DNA from 4 places in the Arthrobacter sp. AK01 genome. Region 3 is predicted to be linked to each of the others. Evidence: riboswitches for the same ligand, from Rfam matches in the RefSeq annotation. Region 3 holds a riboswitch; each other region holds the start of a gene.

Region 1 (4,387 bases), on a different contig from region 3:
GGAACAGCGGAGCGGCCAAGCCGGTCTTCGAACGGGGCGAGGTCCTCAACAGCGACGCACCAGCCCATCCACCCTCCTCCGGCAGCTGAGCGTGCACGAACTGCTTGGCCAAATGGTGCTTTGTCTGAAGCAGGGTGGTCCAGGACCTCCACCACTTCAAGGTACTTGTTATCCGCAAGGGGAATGATCATGTTCCGGGTACCGAAGCGCGGGTGCACTCCGCCCCGGACAGCGTCCACTCCCAATGCCGCGGAAATTCGTTCGGTAGTGGCCAAAAGGCCATCTCGTTCACAGGCGTAAGAGACGTGATCCATGCGCATGGCTTCATCTTGGCACTTTGTGATCGGGGTCTCAGCTAAGTCAAGCCTAACTAAGGTGGGATGTGTATAAACCGTGACGGTGGGCGTCATGGAGGGACGCGAAAAGACCGAAAGATTCCACCGGCGTCACAAAGCTGTCCTAGCCTCCGGACAGTTCCTAGACTGGCCCCAGCTCACACCGCACCACATTCCCGCCAAACCCATGCGTTATGAAGAGGAGAACTCCATGTCCCAAGGATGGTCTTTCGAAACCCGCCAGATCCACGCAGGCCAGGAGCCCGACTCCGCCACAGGCGCGCGGTCGCTGCCGATCTACCAGACCACGTCCTTCGTGTTCCCCAGCGCCGAAAGTGCTGCCAACCGCTTTGCCCTGGCCGAACTCGCACCCATCTATACCCGGATCGGCAACCCGACGCAGGATGCCGTGGAGCAGCGGGTTGCGAGCCTTGAAGGCGGACTGGGTGCACTCTTGCTCAGCTCCGGCCAGGCTGCCGAGACATTCGCCATCCTGAATATCGCCGAGGCCGGGGACCACATCGTAGCGAGCCCCAGCCTGTATGGCGGTACCTACAACCTGCTGGCGCACACGCTGAAGAAGTTTGGCATCTCGGTCACGTTCGTCGAGGATCCTGACAACCTGGACCAATGGCGTGACGCTGTCCAGCCGAACACCAAGCTGTTCTTCGGCGAAGTGGTTTCCAACCCCCGCCAGGATGTGCTGGATATCGAAGGCATCGCCCGTACGGCACATGAGGCCGGTGTGCCCCTGATCGTCGACAACACCCTGTCCACGCCGTACCTCATCCGACCCATCGAGTGGGGCGCGGACATCGTGGTCCATTCCGCAACCAAGTACCTGGGTGGCCATGGCTCCGCAATCGCCGGAGTGATCGTGGACTCCGGCAACTTCGACTTCGGCAAGGACCCGGAGCGTTTCCCTGGCTTCAACACGCCGGACCCGAGCTACAACGGACTCGTCTACGCCCGGGACTTGGGCAAGGACGGCGCGCTGGGTGCCAACCTTTCCTACATCCTGAAGGCCCGCGTCCAGTTGCTTCGCGACCTTGGCTCGGCTGTGTCCCCGTTCAATGCCTTCCTCATTGCCCAGGGCCTGGAGACGTTGAGCCTGCGCGTGGAACGCCACGTAGCGAACGCCACCAAGGTTGCCCAGTGGCTTGAAAGCCACGACGACGTCGAATCGGTGGCCTATGCGGGCCTGCCGTCCAGCCCGTGGTACGACCGCGGCCGAAAGTATGGCCCCAAGGGCACCGGCGCAATTGTTGCCTTCAACATCAAGGGCGGCGTGGACGCCGGCAAGCGCTTCGTGGACGGATTGGAACTGCACTCCCATGTCGCCAACATTGGCGACGTCCGTTCCCTGGTCATCCACCCGGCGTCCACCACTCACAGCCAGCTGACGGTGGAACAGCAGGTCGCTGCCGGCGTCAATCCCGGCCTGGTCCGCTTGTCCGTAGGCATTGAGCACGTCGATGACATCATCGCCGACCTCGAAGCCGGATTCAGGGCTGCCAAGGGCGCCTGACGCCCGAGCTCATCACCTCCGCCGGGAACGCCGCCCGCGCCGACGATTATTCGCCGGGCGGCACTTCCGGGTGCTTCTTCGTGAATGAAGCTGGCCCAAACCGTCACACTGTTGTCACATTCTTCGCCAGAACCGCCCTGCATTTCCTAGACTCTTCGTATTAGGTCATGAGTGCCAGCACACAGCCCCGGCTTGCTGGCCGGCAACCCTCCTCCGCGGTGGGGTGCCCCGGGTGAAGACCTGGCCTGTTCGCACGCAAGGCGACGGGCAAGCGCGAGGATAGGTGTCAAAGGAATGACCATTACTGCTACAGCCCTTCCAAAATCCGGAGAAGAAGACGGAACCGTCAAGTATGCCGGGATCGGACCGCTGGAACTTGAAGCCGGCGGACTCCTTCCGGACGTTGTCCTGGCGTATGAAACCTGGGGCCGGTTGAACGCGGACGCGTCCAACGCCGTGCTCATCGAGCATGCGCTCACGGGCAGCACGCATGTCGCCCGTGGAGCCACTGACGAAGAAGGCTGGTGGGAGCAGCTGGTGGGGCCTGGTGCCACCATCGACACCAACAAGTTCTTCGTCATCTCCATCAACATCGTGGGTGGCTGCTATGGGAGTACCGGACCATCGTCGGAAGCGCCGGACGGCAAGCCCTGGGGCTCACGTTTCCCCTTGATCACCCTGCGCGACAGCACGGAGGCCGAAGCGCGACTGGCTGATGCCCTGGGTATCGATGCCTGGCATGCTGTGTTGGGCGGTTCGATGGGCGGCGCCCGGGCACTCGAGTGGGCCGTGACATTCCCGGACCGCGTCAAACGCTGCGCCGTCATCTCGGTGGGCGCCTACAGCACGGCCGAGCAGATTGCCTTTGCGCAAGCCCAGACTTTGGCGATCAGGCAGGACCCGAACTTCAACAACGGCGACTACTACGGCGGCTCTGCGCCCGAGCACGGTCTGGCGCTGGCCCGGCGCATCGCCCACATCACCTACCGCTCGGCACTGGAGCTGGATTTCCGCTTTGGCCGGCAAGCCCAGCACCAGGAGACACCGCTTGCTGCCGCGGTGTTGGGGGAGCGTGGCCGCTACCAGGTGGAAAGCTATTTGGACCACCAAGGGACAAAGCTGGTGCGCCGTTTTGATGCCAACAGCTATATCGCCATCACCGAGGCCCTGATGTCCCATGACGTCACGCGTGGCCGCGGCTCGCTGGAAGCGTCGTTGTCGCGGACCACAGCTGAGTTTTTCGTAGCGGCAGTAGACAGCGACAGGCTCTACTTCCCGGCGCAATCGCGTGAATTGGCTGCTGCGCTCCCGGCCGACGTGCCGGTACAGGTCATTGAGGCACCCATTGGCCACGACGGGTTCCTCACCGAAATCGGGCAGCTTTCAAGCCAACTTCGCCAGGCGTTCTTCGCCTAAGCCTCCGGACGCATCAAACGGCTTAGCCGTTCATGATGTCGGCGCGCTGCTTCATGTAGTCCTCCATGGCGATCTCGCCGTTGCTGAACTTCGCGTCCAGTTCTGACAGCTTCCGTGCCCGGTAGCCCTGCGGCTCGGAGCCGCTGGATGCCGGGAACGGCGCAGGGGATGAAGGGCTCGACGGCGGCCCGGCCTGCGGTGGCGCATCCGCGGGGCGGACGACGGCCGGCTCGGATGGGTAGCCGGGGTAGTTCTGTTGCGGGAAGTTCTGTGGGGGATAGCCCGGACCCGGCAGGTTCTGCTGCGGGTACCCGGGGCCGCGGAAGTCGCCATGCTGGATCCGGCGCGCCCGGGAGCGGTTGTACATACGGATCCCGAGTGGGATCAGCCACGAGCAGACGATGATCCAGAAGATCAGATTGTTCACAGTGCAGGCCTCCTAGGTCTTCTCCCAGCTTAGCCCTGCTGCTGAAATCGACTCGGCGACGTCACACCAGCTTGGTGTCCATTCCCAGGAACCGGCCATAGCGCTCCGCCTCGGCCTCAAGTGCGGCCTGCTGCTCCGGCGTTGCCGGCCGGTTCATGCGCACGTCCAACTCACAAGCCCCGCCGGAGAAGCCATGACGCCACCAACCGGCCAGTCTGCCGTTCAGCAGGACCACGTGCAGGGGTCCGTTGTCCTCGGGGAAATATGGAGCAGTCCCGCCCAGGTAATGCCGGGACTGCGAGTAGCCCATGACGTATTCGTCGTAACACTGAATGAGGTCGACGCGGGGGAGCCCGGACTCCCCGGCAGGCGAAGAATCGCTACCGCTCGAGAGGGCCTCCGCCTCCTCTGCGGCCAGGTAAAAACCGAGACCGTCAAAGGACACCGACGCGAGGCTGCCGGGAGACAGGTCGTCAGCCACGTGCAGGCCCAGCTTCACATCTTTCATGGTCAGACCGGACCACACGGAACAGTCTTTGATGGTGGCCGGCCCGCGGCTGCTGAAGTACCTCAGTGCCAGTTGCCCCAAGGCGCGCTCGCGGGCGTCCCCGGTCAGTGAGGACGTACCAACGAAACCCGGCACTCGTTCCTGGAACAGTGCATACGTCTGTTTCAGGGCGC
Region 2 (4,387 bases), on a different contig from region 3:
GCGAAGTGTCGGAGTCTCCGTGGACGACTCCGTGCCCAACCATTGGCGGGTCTCCCCCGGCTCCATCAAGGCCTTTGACCAACGGATCGAACAGGATCTTTCAAATGCGGGGCCGTTCCTGGCCGCAGCGTTGGCCACGCAGGGAACCGTCCGCATCCCCAACTGGCCGGCCAGCACCACCCAGGTCGGCGATATGTGGAGGACGATCCTCGCCACTATGGGGGCCGAGGTCACCTTGGCGGACGGGACCCTTAGCGTGACCGGCGGGCCGGCGATCCTCGGAGCCGACTTCGACGAAACCAGCGAACTCGCTCCCACTGTTGCGGCCTTGTGCGCTCTTGCCGCAAGCCCCTCGCGGCTGACGGGCATTGCCCATCTCCGTGGTCACGAAACGGACCGGCTTGCTGCGCTTGTCGCTGAGATCAACGCCCTGGGTGGAGACTCCGAAGAAACCGCCGATGGCTTGATTATCCGCCCCGCGGCCTTGCACGGCGGTGTGGTGCACAGCTACGCCGACCACCGCATGGCCACTGCGGGTGCCATCCTCGGACTCGCGATCGAAGGCGTCCACGTGGAAGATATCGCCACGACGTCAAAGACCATGCCGGAGTTCCCTGAAATCTGGGCAAGTATGCTCGAATCCGCCGGCACGGACGAGGCCAGCAACTGACCATGGGCCGCGATGCACGCTCCTGGGACGAATCCGACGTCCGGATCCGCCCCAACAAAAAAGGATCAAGGCCCCGGACCAAGGACCGGCCAAGCCATGATGACGCCGTTATTGGCCGGATCATCACCGTGGACCGCGGGCGCTACAGGGCCATTGTGGACGAAGATTCCGCGGATGAACGCGTCATTATCGCCGCCCGCGCCCGTGAACTGCGGCGGAACCCCGTGGTCCCCGGCGATTTCGTCGCCTTGGTAGGTGATGTCTCCGGCGCCCCGGACACGCTTGCAAGGCTGGTCCGTGTTGAAGAACGCCGCACCCTGCTGCGTCGCAGCGCCGACGACACTGACCCCATCGAACGGGTGGTTGTGGCCAACGCCGATCAGCTGGTGGTGGTTGTTGCTGCCGCCAACCCCGAACCGCGCACCGGGTTCATCGACCGCGCCTTGGTGGCAGCGTACGACGCCGGCATAGAGCCGCTGCTGCTCATCACCAAAGCGGACGTCAAGGATCCGGCGGAATTGCTCGCCAACTACCTCAGCCTGGACTTCCCCGTGATCATCAGCCGCACAGCGGACACTGAAGCCAGCGGTATTGACGCGCGTTCGGATGACGGATTATCAGCACGTTTGGACAGGGACGCCGTGGCCCAGCTGCGCTCCCACCTCGGCGGCAAGGTGACCGTCATGCTCGGCCACTCAGGCGTCGGCAAATCCACCATGGTCAATGCTTTGACGGGGGCGGAACGAGCCACGGGCGGCGTCAATGCCGTGACGGGCCGTGGACGGCATACCTCGTCGTCTGCCTTGGCCCTGAAACTTGCCGATGCCCCGTCCGGCAGCTGGATCATCGACACCCCCGGCATCCGCTCCTTTGGTCTTGCGCACGTGGATCCGGACCGGATCCTGCATTCGTTCCCTGACCTTGAGCCCGGCACGGAAGCCTGCGAGCGTGGCTGCAAGCATGACGCCACAGCCATCAATTGCGGCCTGGATCCCTGGGTGAACGAAGGCCATGCAGGGCCCTCCGGTGTGGCCCGGCTGGCTTCCTTGCGCCGCCTGCTGGGTGCGGACCCCCGGCTTGAAGCCAAAGAGGCCAAGGAACTGGGCACCGTCAACTGATCCTTACGGCGCCACGTCCCCACCGCAGCTGATGATTCAGGATAGTTTGGTGGCATGACCCATCCCGTTTCCACCTACAACGATGACCTGCGCCTTGCCCACGTCCTCGCTGATTCAGTCGACGCCCAGACCATGGACCGCTTCAAGGCACTGGACCTGCAGATCGAAACCAAGCCAGACCTCACACCAGTCACCGATGCCGACAAGGCCGCTGAGGAAGCAATCAGGGGTCAGCTGTCCCGCTCCCGGCCGAGGGACGCCGTCCTGGGCGAGGAGTTTGGCAGCAGCGGCCATGGCTCACGGCGTTGGATCATAGATCCCATTGACGGGACCAAGAACTTCGTCCGCGGCGTGCCGGTCTGGGCAACGTTGATCGCCCTCGTTGACGAGGGAGAACCTGTTGTCGGCGTCGTCAGCGCACCGGCATTGGGCAAGCGCTGGTGGGCGGCCAAGGACATGGGCGCCTACATGGGCCGCTCCCTCGCGTCCGCTACGCGCCTGAAGGTCTCGAACGTTTCCCGGTTGGCCGACGCTTCGATGTCGTATTCAAGCCTGTCCGGGTGGAAGCAGCGAGGAAACCTCGACGAGTTCATGGGGCTCACCGAAGACATCTGGCGAACCCGAGCCTACGGTGACTTCTGGTCCTACTGTCTGGTGGCCGAAGGCGCCGTGGACATCGCCTGCGAGCCGGAGTTGAACCTCTACGACATGGCAGCACTCGTCCCGATCGTTACCGAGGCCGGTGGCCGTTTTACTTCCTTGGAAGGCGAAGACGGCCCCTTCGGCGGCAACGCCCTGGCCACCAACTCGATCCTGCACTCCGAGGTCCTCAAACGGCTCAACCCGGGGCTGGACGACCTCCTCTAAGGCACAGTTGCGGACGGTCGCGGCCGCGCGCGTTTTCCGAATTTTCGACGGCGGATTCCCCCCTTTGGGGGTGTCCGCCGTTTTTTCTTCGCCGGATCACCTCATTCGGCCACCGACGTAACAAAGCGCTTAACAATGCGAATCAGCTTTGGAGCGGTCCCGGGCAGTGCCCTAACCTTTTTACAGGTCACGAGTGCCAGCGCTAAACCCCGGTTTGCTGGCCGGCAACCCTCCATTCGCGGTGGGGTGCCCCGGGTGACGACCCGGCCGGTCCGGAACGGATGCGGCAAGCGCGGATCCCCCTATGGGGGTCCCTCTTGAGTGAGGTCCCATGAGCACTGTCACGTTCGACTCAAACATCATTCCTTCTCTTGCCGAAGAAACCCCGGCGCAGGCTGCCGCCGCTTCAAGGCCGCTCTCCGCAGTCACGGGTGCAGAGTTACAGGCTCCGCTGATCCAGGGCGGGCATGTTCGGTACGCCAACCTCGATTACGGAGCATCGGCGCCTGCCCTGACCATCGTTTCTGCATACCTCAACGAAGTCCTGCCGTACTATGCGAGCGTTCACCGCGGTGCGGGTTATGCGTCCCAGATCAGCACGTCTGTCTACGAAAATTCGCGGAACATCGTCCGTGAATTCGTCGGAGGACGCCCCGACGACTCCGTGATCTTCACCCGTAATACCACCGACTCCTTGAATCTTCTCGCGGGATGCCTCCCGCAGGTTGACAGCCTACCGACGGGCGAAGTCCTGTATTTGGACATCGAACACCACGCCAACCTCCTTCCATGGCAGGGTGTCCCGCACCGCAGCGTCGTCGCAGCGTCTACCTTGACAGCAACACTGGACAGGCTCCGCACGGAGTTGGCCCAGGGCGGAGTAAGCCTGCTTGCCGTGACAGGTGCCTCGAACGTCACCGGCGAAATCCTTCCCATCGCGCAACTAGCTTCCCTGGCCCACGAATACGGCGCCCGTATCGTGGTGGACGCGGCCCAGCTCGCACCGCACCGCCGGATCAACATCACCGAGGCGGACGTCGACTACATCGTCTTCTCCGGACACAAGCTGTACGCACCGTTCGGCGCTGGTGTCGTGGTTGGTCGCCCGGATTGGCTCGACGCCGGAACGCCGCACCTGGCCGGCGGCGGGGCCGTCCGTGAAGCCCGCCTGGACTCCGTCAGCTGGGCAACCGGTCCCGCCCGCCACGAGGGTGGCTCGCCCAACGTCCTGGGTGCGGCAACCCTCGCCCGCGCCACGCAGGTCCTCGCCGGACTGGACCAAGAGGCGTGGCACGCCCATGAAGCAGCCATCCGTTCCTACCTGGTGGACGGCCTGGAGGCCATCGATGGCGTGACGGTCCACAGGATCTTCAGCGACTCCGAAGACACCATTGGCGTCGTCAATTTCTCCGTGGAAGGATTCGACGCCGGGTTGGTCGCCGCGTATCTGGCGGCGGAGCACGGCGTTGGTCTCCGGGACGGACGCTTCTGCGCCCACCCCCTGCTCAAGCGGCTCGGCCTGCCCTCAGGCTCCTTGCGTGCCAGCTTTGGCGTCGGCTCCCGGTTGGAGGACGCCACGAGGCTGCTGGCAGGCATCGATGAACTCAAGCGCAACGGGCTGGGTTGGGACTACGTGGTGGACGAGGGCCGCTGGGTACCTGCCAATGACCACCGAACCTACCCGGAATGGGCTCCCAACACACCCGGCACTGCCGGCGCTGCTCCCTGCACC
Region 3 (4,387 bases):
ACGTGAGGAACGGCGTGTTGGATCCCCGGCGGTAGGCGAATCCCACCGGGACTGCGACGGTTCCCACAGCGGTCAGATGCTGCCCCGCAATCCAGCTGCGCTGGCTGGCTGTCAGCATGCGCAGGCGTGCGGCGTTGTCCGGGGTGATGTAGACGCGGGAGACCGGCGAGATTCCAACGAACCACACCACCGTGCCGGCAACGATGACCGCTCCGGCACGGCGATAGGGATGGTTCCCGCTCATGGCAGCAAGGTTAGACCTGTTTGAGGGCCTTCTCCAGATCCAGGATGAGGTCGTCCACGTCCTCCAGGCCCACAGACAAACGGACAACGCCGTCGCTGAGTCCGATGGCCGCGCGGCCCTCCGGACCCATGGCCCGGTGGGTGGTGGTGGCCGGGTGGGTGATGAGGGACTTGGAGTCGCCAAGGTTGTTGGAGATGTCGATGACGCGGAGGCCATCGAGCAGCGCGAACGCGGAATCCTTGGCAGAACGTCCCGCGGAAGGGAGCAGCTCGAACGTCAGCACCGTACCGCCGGCCTTCATCTGCTTCGCGGCCAGCTCGTATTGCGGGTGTGACTTCAACAGGGGGTACTTGACCCAGCTGATGGCGGGCTGCTGCTCAAGCCACTCCGCGATCTTCAAAGCGGACGCCGAGCTGTGGTTTACGCGCAGCCCGATGGTCTCCAGGCCTTTGGTGAGGACCCAGGCGTTGAAGGCGGAAAGCGAAGGACCGGTGTGTCGCATGAGCTGCTTGACCGGGCCATCGATGAATTCCTTGGTGCCCAGGATCGCGCCGCCGAGGACACGTCCCTGGCCATCGATGTGCTTGGTGCCGGAATAGACGATCACGTCCGCGCCCAGCTCACCGCAGCGCTGCAGCAGGGGAGTGGCAAAGACATTGTCGACGACGACCGTCGCCCCTGCGGCATGCGCCAGTTCGCTGACGGCAGCGATGTCGACGATCTCCTGCATGGGGTTGGACGGCGATTCGAAGAAGACCGCGGTGGTCGGTTCCGAGAGGGCCTCACGCCACTGGTCCAGGTCCGGGCCGTCCACAAAAACGGTCTCGACGCCCCACCGCGGGAGGATCTCGTTCAGGATCACGAAGCAGGAGCCGAACAAGGAACGGGCAGCAACAACGCGGTCACCGGCAGCCAACAGCGCACCCAAGGCGGTGAAGACTGCGGACATACCGGACGCGGTGGCGAAGCATGCCTCGGTTCCTTCGAGCAGGCGCAAGCGCTCCTGGAACGTGGCCACGGAAGGGTTGCCATAGCGGGAGTAGACGAAACGTTCGTCCTCACCGGTGAAGGCCCGTTCGGCAGCTGCGGCGGATTCGTAAACGAAGCCGGAGTTCAGGAACACGGGTTCGGCCGTTTCCTGGAAATTTGTGCGGTCAAGGCCGCCGCGGACGGCCTGGGTGTCAGGGCTCCAGCCGGCGGCGTCGGGATTGAACGTCACTTACTCGGTCCCCAGATTCGTCGGCAGGCCACGGTTCTTCCAACCATTGACCGTGCGCTCCCCGTAGCGGTCCGGTTCGCCTTCGAAGCCCTCAAGGACGTTATAGGCAGTGAAACCGGCCTGCGTTGCAGCGATGGCGGCGGAGATTGAGCGCTGGCCCGAGCGGCAAATGAAGACGAGCTCCACGGTGTCGTCCTCGGGCGCCTGCTGCTGCAGGTCCTCGATGAAACGGGAATTGGGGATGCCGCCAGCGAGGTTCCACTGGATGAACAGGGGATCGTTCTCGGTTGCCTTGGTGTCCGGGATACCGATGTGGGCCCACTCGCCCTCGGTGCGTACATCCACCAGGATGGCGCCTTCTTCAAGCTTGGCCCACGCGTCCTGCGGGGTCAGGTCACCTGCGTAGCTCATGCGTGGCCCTCGAATGCTTCTTCGTCGTCGTAGTTCTCCAACTGGTCAACGGCGTTGGCGACGGCGGCATCCGCAGTGGCAATCGCGGCCGGAAGGACGACGGCCTGGGCAACGATGACGTCGGTGCCATTGAATGTGGCGGCCGGGCTGCCGTGGAGTACGTAGCCTTCTGCCAGCGAGTTGTGGATACGCTCGCAGAAATCACGGGTATCCGGGCCTGTAATCAGGCGGTAAGAGAGTTTTTCTTCAGTGGGTTCAGGCATTGCTGGTGCTCCTCAGTCACGCTTGCAGTTCGAGTTGTCGATACGCCGAGTAGTCACCTGAGGCACCCCGCCGGAGAGAGGGTTGCCGACCAGCAAGTCAGGGCTTTGCGCTGGTACTCATTACTCAAGAAAAACGTAACATCCGCGGGCGTCGGGCTGCACTTGCACGTACCTGCACCCTCGTCATGTTGCGTAATCGGAGAGGCTGGAGCTATTCGCGCCTGAGCGCGCGCACCGCAGCCCCGACAGTGGGGAAGAAATGGGCGGGTGTGAAACGGGCCGCTGTGCCCAAGCGGATCAACTTGTCCTTCACCGGTCCTTTGAGCTCGGCGAACACCAAGTCCACGCCTTTGCTTGCGAGCCATTCGTCCAGCGTGACCAGATCGTCCAGGGCTGTGGTGTCGATCCCGGTGATGGGCTCAGCGGCGAGGACGACGTGGGTAATGGGATGTTCGCCCTCGTCAAGGGATTCGTCCAGTTGCTCGCGAACGAAGGTTGCCAGGACCTGTCCGTTCCCGAAGAACAGGGGCGCATCGAAGCGCAAAATCAGGAGGCCGGGGATGCGTTCGGCACCAGGGTGCCTCTCGAGGTCGTGGTAGCCGGGCAGGCCCTCCTCGGAGCCGAGCTCTGTTCGATACGGGTCCCACGCCCTGCGTACGAAATCCAGGAGCGCCAAGGCTACGGCTACGACGATGCCCTGGAGAACGCCCACTGTGAGAACTCCCAGGAACGCGGCGAGCATTACTACGGATTCACTCCGGCTCATGCTCAGGAGCCGCCGGACGCCTGCTGGATCGGCCAAGGCAATCGCCGCCGCAATCACGACGGCGGCCAGAGTTGCCGAAGGCAGATACGCGGTCACGCCCGGAGCCAACAGCATGAAGGCCAGCACCAGCACCGCTCCCACAACGCCGGTCATCTGGGACTTGGCACCAGCGTCCACGGCGACAGGGGTTCGGGAGGCGCTGCCGGAGATCGGGAATCCCCCCAGCAAGCCGGTGGCAGCATTGGCCGCCCCGAGCGCTGCCATCTCCCGGTTGCCGGACACCCGCTTGCCTTCCTTCGCGGCCAGGGTTTGGGACAGCACTCCCGTATCCGCGAAGACCATGAGCGCAATGCCGGCAGCGGCGGGCAGCAACGTTAACGCGTCTGCCCAGCCAATGCCGCCAAGCGCGGGCATCGGCAGGCCCTGGGGCAATTCCCCGGTGACCTTGACGTCGTCGTTGAGGCCCCAGACCGCCGTCGCAACGCAGGAGCCAACCACCGCCAGCAGGACGCCCGGAACCTTCCATTTCAGGACCCTTGGGACCCAGATCAATGCCAGCGAGGCCACGCCCAGCAGCAGCGCGGTGATGTTGACCTCGCCGCCCAGCACCCCAGTGGTGACCTTCGCGAGCTTGTGCCAGATGTCGCCGTCGGCCTCAATCCCCAGGAACGCCGGCAGCTGCGAGAGCGCTACCAAAAGGGCGATCCCGTTGAGGTACCCAAGCCGGATCGGTTTGGACAGCAGGCCCGTGACTGCCCCGAGCTTCAAGGCTGAGCCCGCGAGCATGAAGGCACCCACCAGGACGGCCAAGAGTCCTGCCAATGCCACCGACTTCCCGCTGCTTCCCGCCGCCAGCGGCACAATCGCCGCGGCGATCAGCGGGGCCAGGGCCGAGTCGGGTCCCAGGACAAGGATGCGGGAAGGCCCAACGACGGCGTAGGCGAGCAACGGCACAACGGTCGCGTAGAGTCCGGTAACAGGTGGAAGCCCGGCTGCCTGCGCATAAGCCATCCCGGCGGGCACCAGCAGGGCAAACAGCGCGGCGCCCGCGATGATGTCATGCCGCAGCCATTCACGCTTGTAACCCTTGAGGGCCCAGACGCTGGACAGCCTGTCTTTGGCCGAAGGGCGGGCGGTTGATGCACTCATACAGCGATCATTCCCGACGCCTCCTGTCTGCGGAACAAGGTGACCGCTGTATGTGGAAACCGGGAGGGGCCGGGGCACGTCCAATTGTGACGTCCCGGGAGCATAATTGACCCAGTACGACCCCCTGTAACTTCGCATGAAATCAGGTCGTGGTGAACGGACAGAGCAGTTCTACACTCAAGCCCATGCTGCACTTTGGATGGTTTGTGGGCCACGGATTCGGTGTCCAGGGCTGGGGTACGCCCGGCTACGGCCTGGGCTACGACTGGAAAAACCCGCCCTGTACCAGGAGGCCGTCCGGGCGTTTGAACGATCCGGCCTGGACCTGTTCATCA
Region 4 (4,387 bases), on a different contig from region 3:
GCGGTGAGGCGAGAGGGGCGTCCGCCTCGTCAACGCCCGGCGGCGGGGCGTCGGCGGCACGGGCAGGTTTTGTTTGGCTTTGTCCGCTTTGCGGGGCGCCGGGGACGCTGACCCCGGGGAAAAGTGCGGTGATGCGGGGGTCTCCGTGCAGGAATCCGCTCACCAGGACGGCCACCACTGCGGCGATGCCGGCCATGACGAGGCCGCGAAGGACCCGCCAGGCAGTTGCCGCACGTCGGTGCTTTGGCGCACGCGTTTCCCGCTCCGAGTCCACGGTTCTCCATTCCTCACGCCCTGGTCACGCGGGGCAGCGCGGAGGACGAACCAACATTACGGGCTGCGGAGGGAGGCGTCCAAACTTAGACGATCGTTGCGCCGAACACCAGGCCCAGCCCATAGGTGGCAGCCGCTGCTCCAAGACCAATGGCGAGTTGCCGCAACCCGCGGCTCAGCGGCGACGTTCCGGACAGCAAGCCCACGACGGCGCCGGTCGCCAGGAGCGCGATGCCCACCAGCACGCCGGCTACCAGCAAAGCAGCCACACCCGTCATGCCGAAAATGAACGGCAGGATGGGCACGATGGCGCCCGAGGCGAAGAAGCAGAAGCTGGACAACGCGGCGCCCCACGCCGAACCGACGGATTCGTGCTCATCGGTGGCCGGCTTCTCTGGCTGCAGGGAGAGGCTGGGGTCGCAGTCGCAGCTGAAGACGCCCATGCGTTCGGCGGCGCGGTGTTCGGCGGCTTCGTGGGTCATGCCCCGAGCCAAGTACACAAGAACCAGCTCGTTGTGCTCGATGTCCAACGAAGGTGCTGCTGTGAGCGTGGCCTGAGTGGGCAACGTGGCGTTAAGCAATTCCCGCTGGGAGCGCACGGAAACGTACTCGCCGGCGCCCATGGACAACGCCCCGGCCAACAGGCCTGCGACGCCGCTCATCAGCACGACAGGGCTGGGCACGCCGGTTGCGGCCATGCCCATGACCAGCGAAAGGTTGCTGACCAAGCCATCGTTTGCGCCGAAGACAGCAGCGCGGAAAGTGCCGGAGAGCCTGTTGCGTCCACGCGTGGCCAGGCCCCGGACCACTTCTTCGTGGATCTGCTCATCGGCCACCATGGCTGCTGTTGCCGCCGGTTCGGTGCCGTAGGGGGAGCGGCCTTCGGCTCGTTGGGCCAGGGCCAGTACAAAGACCGACCCGAAGTTGCGGGCCAGGAAGCCCAGGAACTGGCTGCGGGTTGAGGCGGCCTTGGGCATTCCGGCGTGCTCGCCCAGGAGCTTGAGCCAGTGGGCCTCGTGACGCCCTTCGGCTTCGGCCAGGGCCAGGAGGATTTGGCGTTCTTCGCCGTCGCGCCTCTGGGCGAGTTCGCGATAGACGGCAGCCTCGGCGCGCTCATCGGCCAGATACTGACGCCAGCGGCGGATGTCCGAGGACGACGGGGATGCATCATTTTTCGAGGCTACGCTGGCGACGGCCGTTGTTTCGGGGGCCGTGTTTTCGGTGGCGGGGTCCGGAGCCGGGCTCGACGAACCGGGGGATTCCTGGTGCTGTTGCACTTTCTCTCCTGTGCTGGGTGGGGTGGTTTCGGCCCCATTGCACGCCCCACACTACCGCTTATTGGCGGGGATTTTTGGCTGGTATTCCTCAACTGGAATGTTCGGCGCACCGTAATTCCGGGCACCCTTGACCCTCGACTGAGGCGGTGCTCAGATGGAAGGACAGGAGCGGGGAGCTCCCCGTTTTCCGGTTACCGGGCTTTGACCGGCCCACGAGACGGAGGTTGCATTATGGACACCACCGAATCACACGCCAGCCACCCGCGGGCGACCATCGAGTCGGACCCAGCCTATGACTACGCCGAGGATCAGGAAGTGGACGAAGCCTGGGTGGAAGAGGTGGACGCCCCGGAGGACGACGAACGCGTCGTCCCGATCGATGAAACCGAGGACTTCCGCGAGGAGGACGAAGGGAACTAGGCCTGCTCCCACGGGCAGAGAGGGAAGTGCCGCTGCACGCCCTCGCGCTTTCCGGCGGCAGCAACGGTCACCGTCAGGGTCCTTGAGGCCGCACACCATTGCGTCGGCCGGACAGCCTGCGTCAGGGCCCGGGTGATCAAGTGCGGTTCGGGATGCCCAAACCGCGCCGTACCGGCGTTGGAGATGATGGTCACCGTGCCCAGGAAAAGGTCGACGGCGGGAATCACCGTGACCGTGCGGGCTGCGGTTTTGGCAGGGGTTCCTGTGGCCGGCGCACTTGCGGCCGGCGTGGATGCCTGGGTGGTATCGCCTTGGTACGGCAAGGGACTGCTCCTCAGTGGAGTGCTCTTGCCCGCTCGGTTGTCTCTGGTCCGGGACGGGCCGCTTCCTCATCCGAACCACCCGTGAACATGGGGTTGGTGTGTGGCCAGTCGGAGCTTGGCACCACATCTCTTGAAGCTGGGACAACCCTACCCCACCGGGCGTTCTTCCAGGGGACGAAACAACGGCGACGCCTCCCCGAAAAGGGGTGGCGCCGCCGTCGAACGTTGCTCTGTTACTTGCCGTGCACTTTTACTTGTGGCTGCTGACCGGGTGGGCCTCCGGCGGCAGCTCTTCCGAGACAGCACCTGCGACGCGCTTGTCCCATGCTTCGCGGACCGCGGGATCCGTGGGCGGGGTGAGCAGCGAGATCACTACGTAGGCGATGAAGGAAGCCGCGAGGCCGAAGTAGATCGGCTCGTTGGCGTAGACGCCGTCAGCGCTGGGAATGACTCCAACGGCGAAGAAGATCAGCAGGACAAGCGTCAGCACCGAGCCCACTGCCATGGACCACGCGGCGGCGATGCCCGTGCCGCGCTTCCACACCAGGCCGCCCAGGATTGCCACCAGGAGGCCACCTACCAGGATGTCGTAGGCGATGGTGAGGGCGACAACCACGTCCTGCGCAGCCATGGAAATCAGCACGGCTACGATACCGAGGCCAAGTACCCAGTAGCGGTTGGCCTTGACGTCGTGCTCGGGGTTCTCCGTGTCATCAGTGTTGATGGTCTTGCCGAACCAGCTGGCCACGAACGGGACGACGTCTGCACGTGCCACCGTTGCCGCGGCAATCAGGGCTCCGGATGCGGTGGACATCATTGCTGCAACAGCTGCGGCCATGACCAGGCCGCCGATGCCGACAGGCAGGATGTGCGTTGCTACCTCTGCGTAAACCACGTCCTTGCCGAGGTTGGCGACGTCGATGTCCGGGAGCGCTACGCGGGCAGCCAGGCCGATCAGGGCCCCGGCGATGCCGTAAAGGATGCAGTAGACACCTGCGGTGGCGCCGCCCCAGCGTGCGACGGTGGGGGTCTTGGCGGTGAAGACGCGCTGCCAGATGTCCTGGCCGATCAGGAGGCCGAGCGTGTACACCACGAAGTAGGTGATGATCGTCTGGACACCAATGCCGTCGATCTGGAAGAAGCTTGCGTCGAGGCGCTCACGGATGCCGTCCATGCCGCCGGCTGCGTTCATGACGAACGGGAGCATCAGGAAGAAGATGCCTACGGTCTTGATGATGAACTGGACCTGGTCGGCCAGGGTGATGGACCACATACCGCCGATGGTCGAGTAGACGAGCACGATCGCGCCGCCAACTGCGATGGCCAGCCAGCGTTCCCAATCGAAGAGGACCACGAAGATGGTGGCGTAAGCGCCGGTGGACGTGGCACACAGCATCAGCGTGTACGCCAGCATCACGATTCCGGAGGTCTGCGTGGCCTTGCTGCCGTAGCGAAGGCTCAGCATCTGGGAGACCGTGTAGATCTTCAGGCGCTGGATGGTGCCTGCGAACAGGAGGCTGAGCAGCAGCACGCCCGAGCCGATTGCCACAACCAGCCACATGCCGGAGATGCCGAACTTGTAGCCGAGGCCGACGCCGCCCACGGTGGATGCGCCACCGAGGACCACTGCGGCCATGGTGCCGGTGTAAAGGAAGGGGCCCAGGCGGCGGCCGGCCACCAGGAAGTCGCTGTTGTTCTTGGTGCGGGACTTGCCCCACCAGCCGAATGCCAGCATGGCGAGCAGGTACACCACCACGATTGCGATGTTAATAGCCGAAGATTCCATGAGAGGTCCTTGGAGCTGATGCACGGAGGTTGGGGTTTTCGACGATACTCCTGCGAAGCGTCGAAGTCTCTGTGCTGATGATTGGAGATTGGGGATGTGTTGTGTGCCTCACAGACAACACTTGTTGCCTATGAGGATATGTTGTGATCGGAGTAACAGTCAAGATGCTTTGGTCATGGTTCCGCGGATTCTGGCCTTGTTGGCCTGTCTCCCGGCTACTATTGCTCCAATGACAGGGCCACATGACAGGCCTGAAAGGTTCGTGAATGAAGGCTCTACCCGTTGAACCGAGCAATGTTCCCGTTGCC

Evidence for each region. Region 3 has a riboswitch for S-adenosylmethionine ahead of LN996_RS01960 (DUF1737 domain-containing protein). Riboswitches for the same ligand answer to the same signal wherever they lie in the genome.
Region 1: it holds a riboswitch for S-adenosylmethionine, as region 3 does, so the genes downstream of both, LN996_RS14320 (homoserine O-acetyltransferase) here and LN996_RS01960 (DUF1737 domain-containing protein) in region 3, are expected to answer to the same signal.
Region 2: it holds a riboswitch for S-adenosylmethionine, as region 3 does, so the genes downstream of both, LN996_RS00725 (aminotransferase class V-fold PLP-dependent enzyme) here and LN996_RS01960 (DUF1737 domain-containing protein) in region 3, are expected to answer to the same signal.
Region 4: it holds a riboswitch for S-adenosylmethionine, as region 3 does, so the genes downstream of both, LN996_RS18075 (hypothetical protein) here and LN996_RS01960 (DUF1737 domain-containing protein) in region 3, are expected to answer to the same signal.

Annotation. Positions count from the first base shown of each region.
Region 1 is NZ_JAJOHP010000038.1:18,859-23,245, forward strand. Features, by position in the region: gene LN996_RS14310 (VOC family protein) at 1-320, opposite strand, end outside; gene LN996_RS14315 (bifunctional o-acetylhomoserine/o-acetylserine sulfhydrylase) at 523-1,863, shown strand; SAM riboswitch class IV at 2,027-2,143, shown strand; gene LN996_RS14320 (homoserine O-acetyltransferase) at 2,158-3,279, shown strand; gene LN996_RS14325 (DUF2076 domain-containing protein) at 3,302-3,706, opposite strand; gene LN996_RS14330 (winged helix DNA-binding domain-containing protein) at 3,768-4,387, opposite strand, start outside.
Region 2 is NZ_JAJOHP010000001.1:164,906-169,292, reverse strand. Features, by position in the region: gene aroA (3-phosphoshikimate 1-carboxyvinyltransferase) at 1-670, shown strand, start outside; gene LN996_RS00735 (ribosome small subunit-dependent GTPase A) at 673-1,788, shown strand; gene hisN (histidinol-phosphatase) at 1,843-2,655, shown strand; SAM riboswitch class IV at 2,841-2,954, shown strand; gene LN996_RS00725 (aminotransferase class V-fold PLP-dependent enzyme) at 2,987-4,387, shown strand, end outside.
Region 3 is NZ_JAJOHP010000003.1:90,282-94,668, forward strand. Features, by position in the region: gene LN996_RS01945 (hypothetical protein) at 1-244, opposite strand, end outside; gene LN996_RS01950 (O-succinylhomoserine sulfhydrylase) at 255-1,463, opposite strand; gene LN996_RS01955 (rhodanese-like domain-containing protein) at 1,464-1,874, opposite strand; gene LN996_RS01960 (DUF1737 domain-containing protein) at 1,871-2,137, opposite strand; SAM riboswitch class IV at 2,151-2,262, opposite strand; gene LN996_RS01965 (SulP family inorganic anion transporter) at 2,349-4,052, opposite strand; gene LN996_RS01970 (NtaA/DmoA family FMN-dependent monooxygenase) at 4,189-4,387, shown strand, end outside.
Region 4 is NZ_JAJOHP010000059.1:11,837-16,223, reverse strand. Features, by position in the region: gene LN996_RS18090 (matrixin family metalloprotease) at 1-274, opposite strand, end outside; gene LN996_RS18085 (VIT1/CCC1 transporter family protein) at 360-1,550, opposite strand; gene LN996_RS18080 (hypothetical protein) at 1,782-1,970, shown strand; gene LN996_RS18075 (hypothetical protein) at 1,967-2,293, opposite strand; SAM riboswitch class IV at 2,310-2,429, opposite strand; gene LN996_RS18070 (sodium:solute symporter) at 2,544-4,079, opposite strand; gene LN996_RS18065 (helix-turn-helix domain-containing protein) at 4,346-4,387, shown strand, end outside.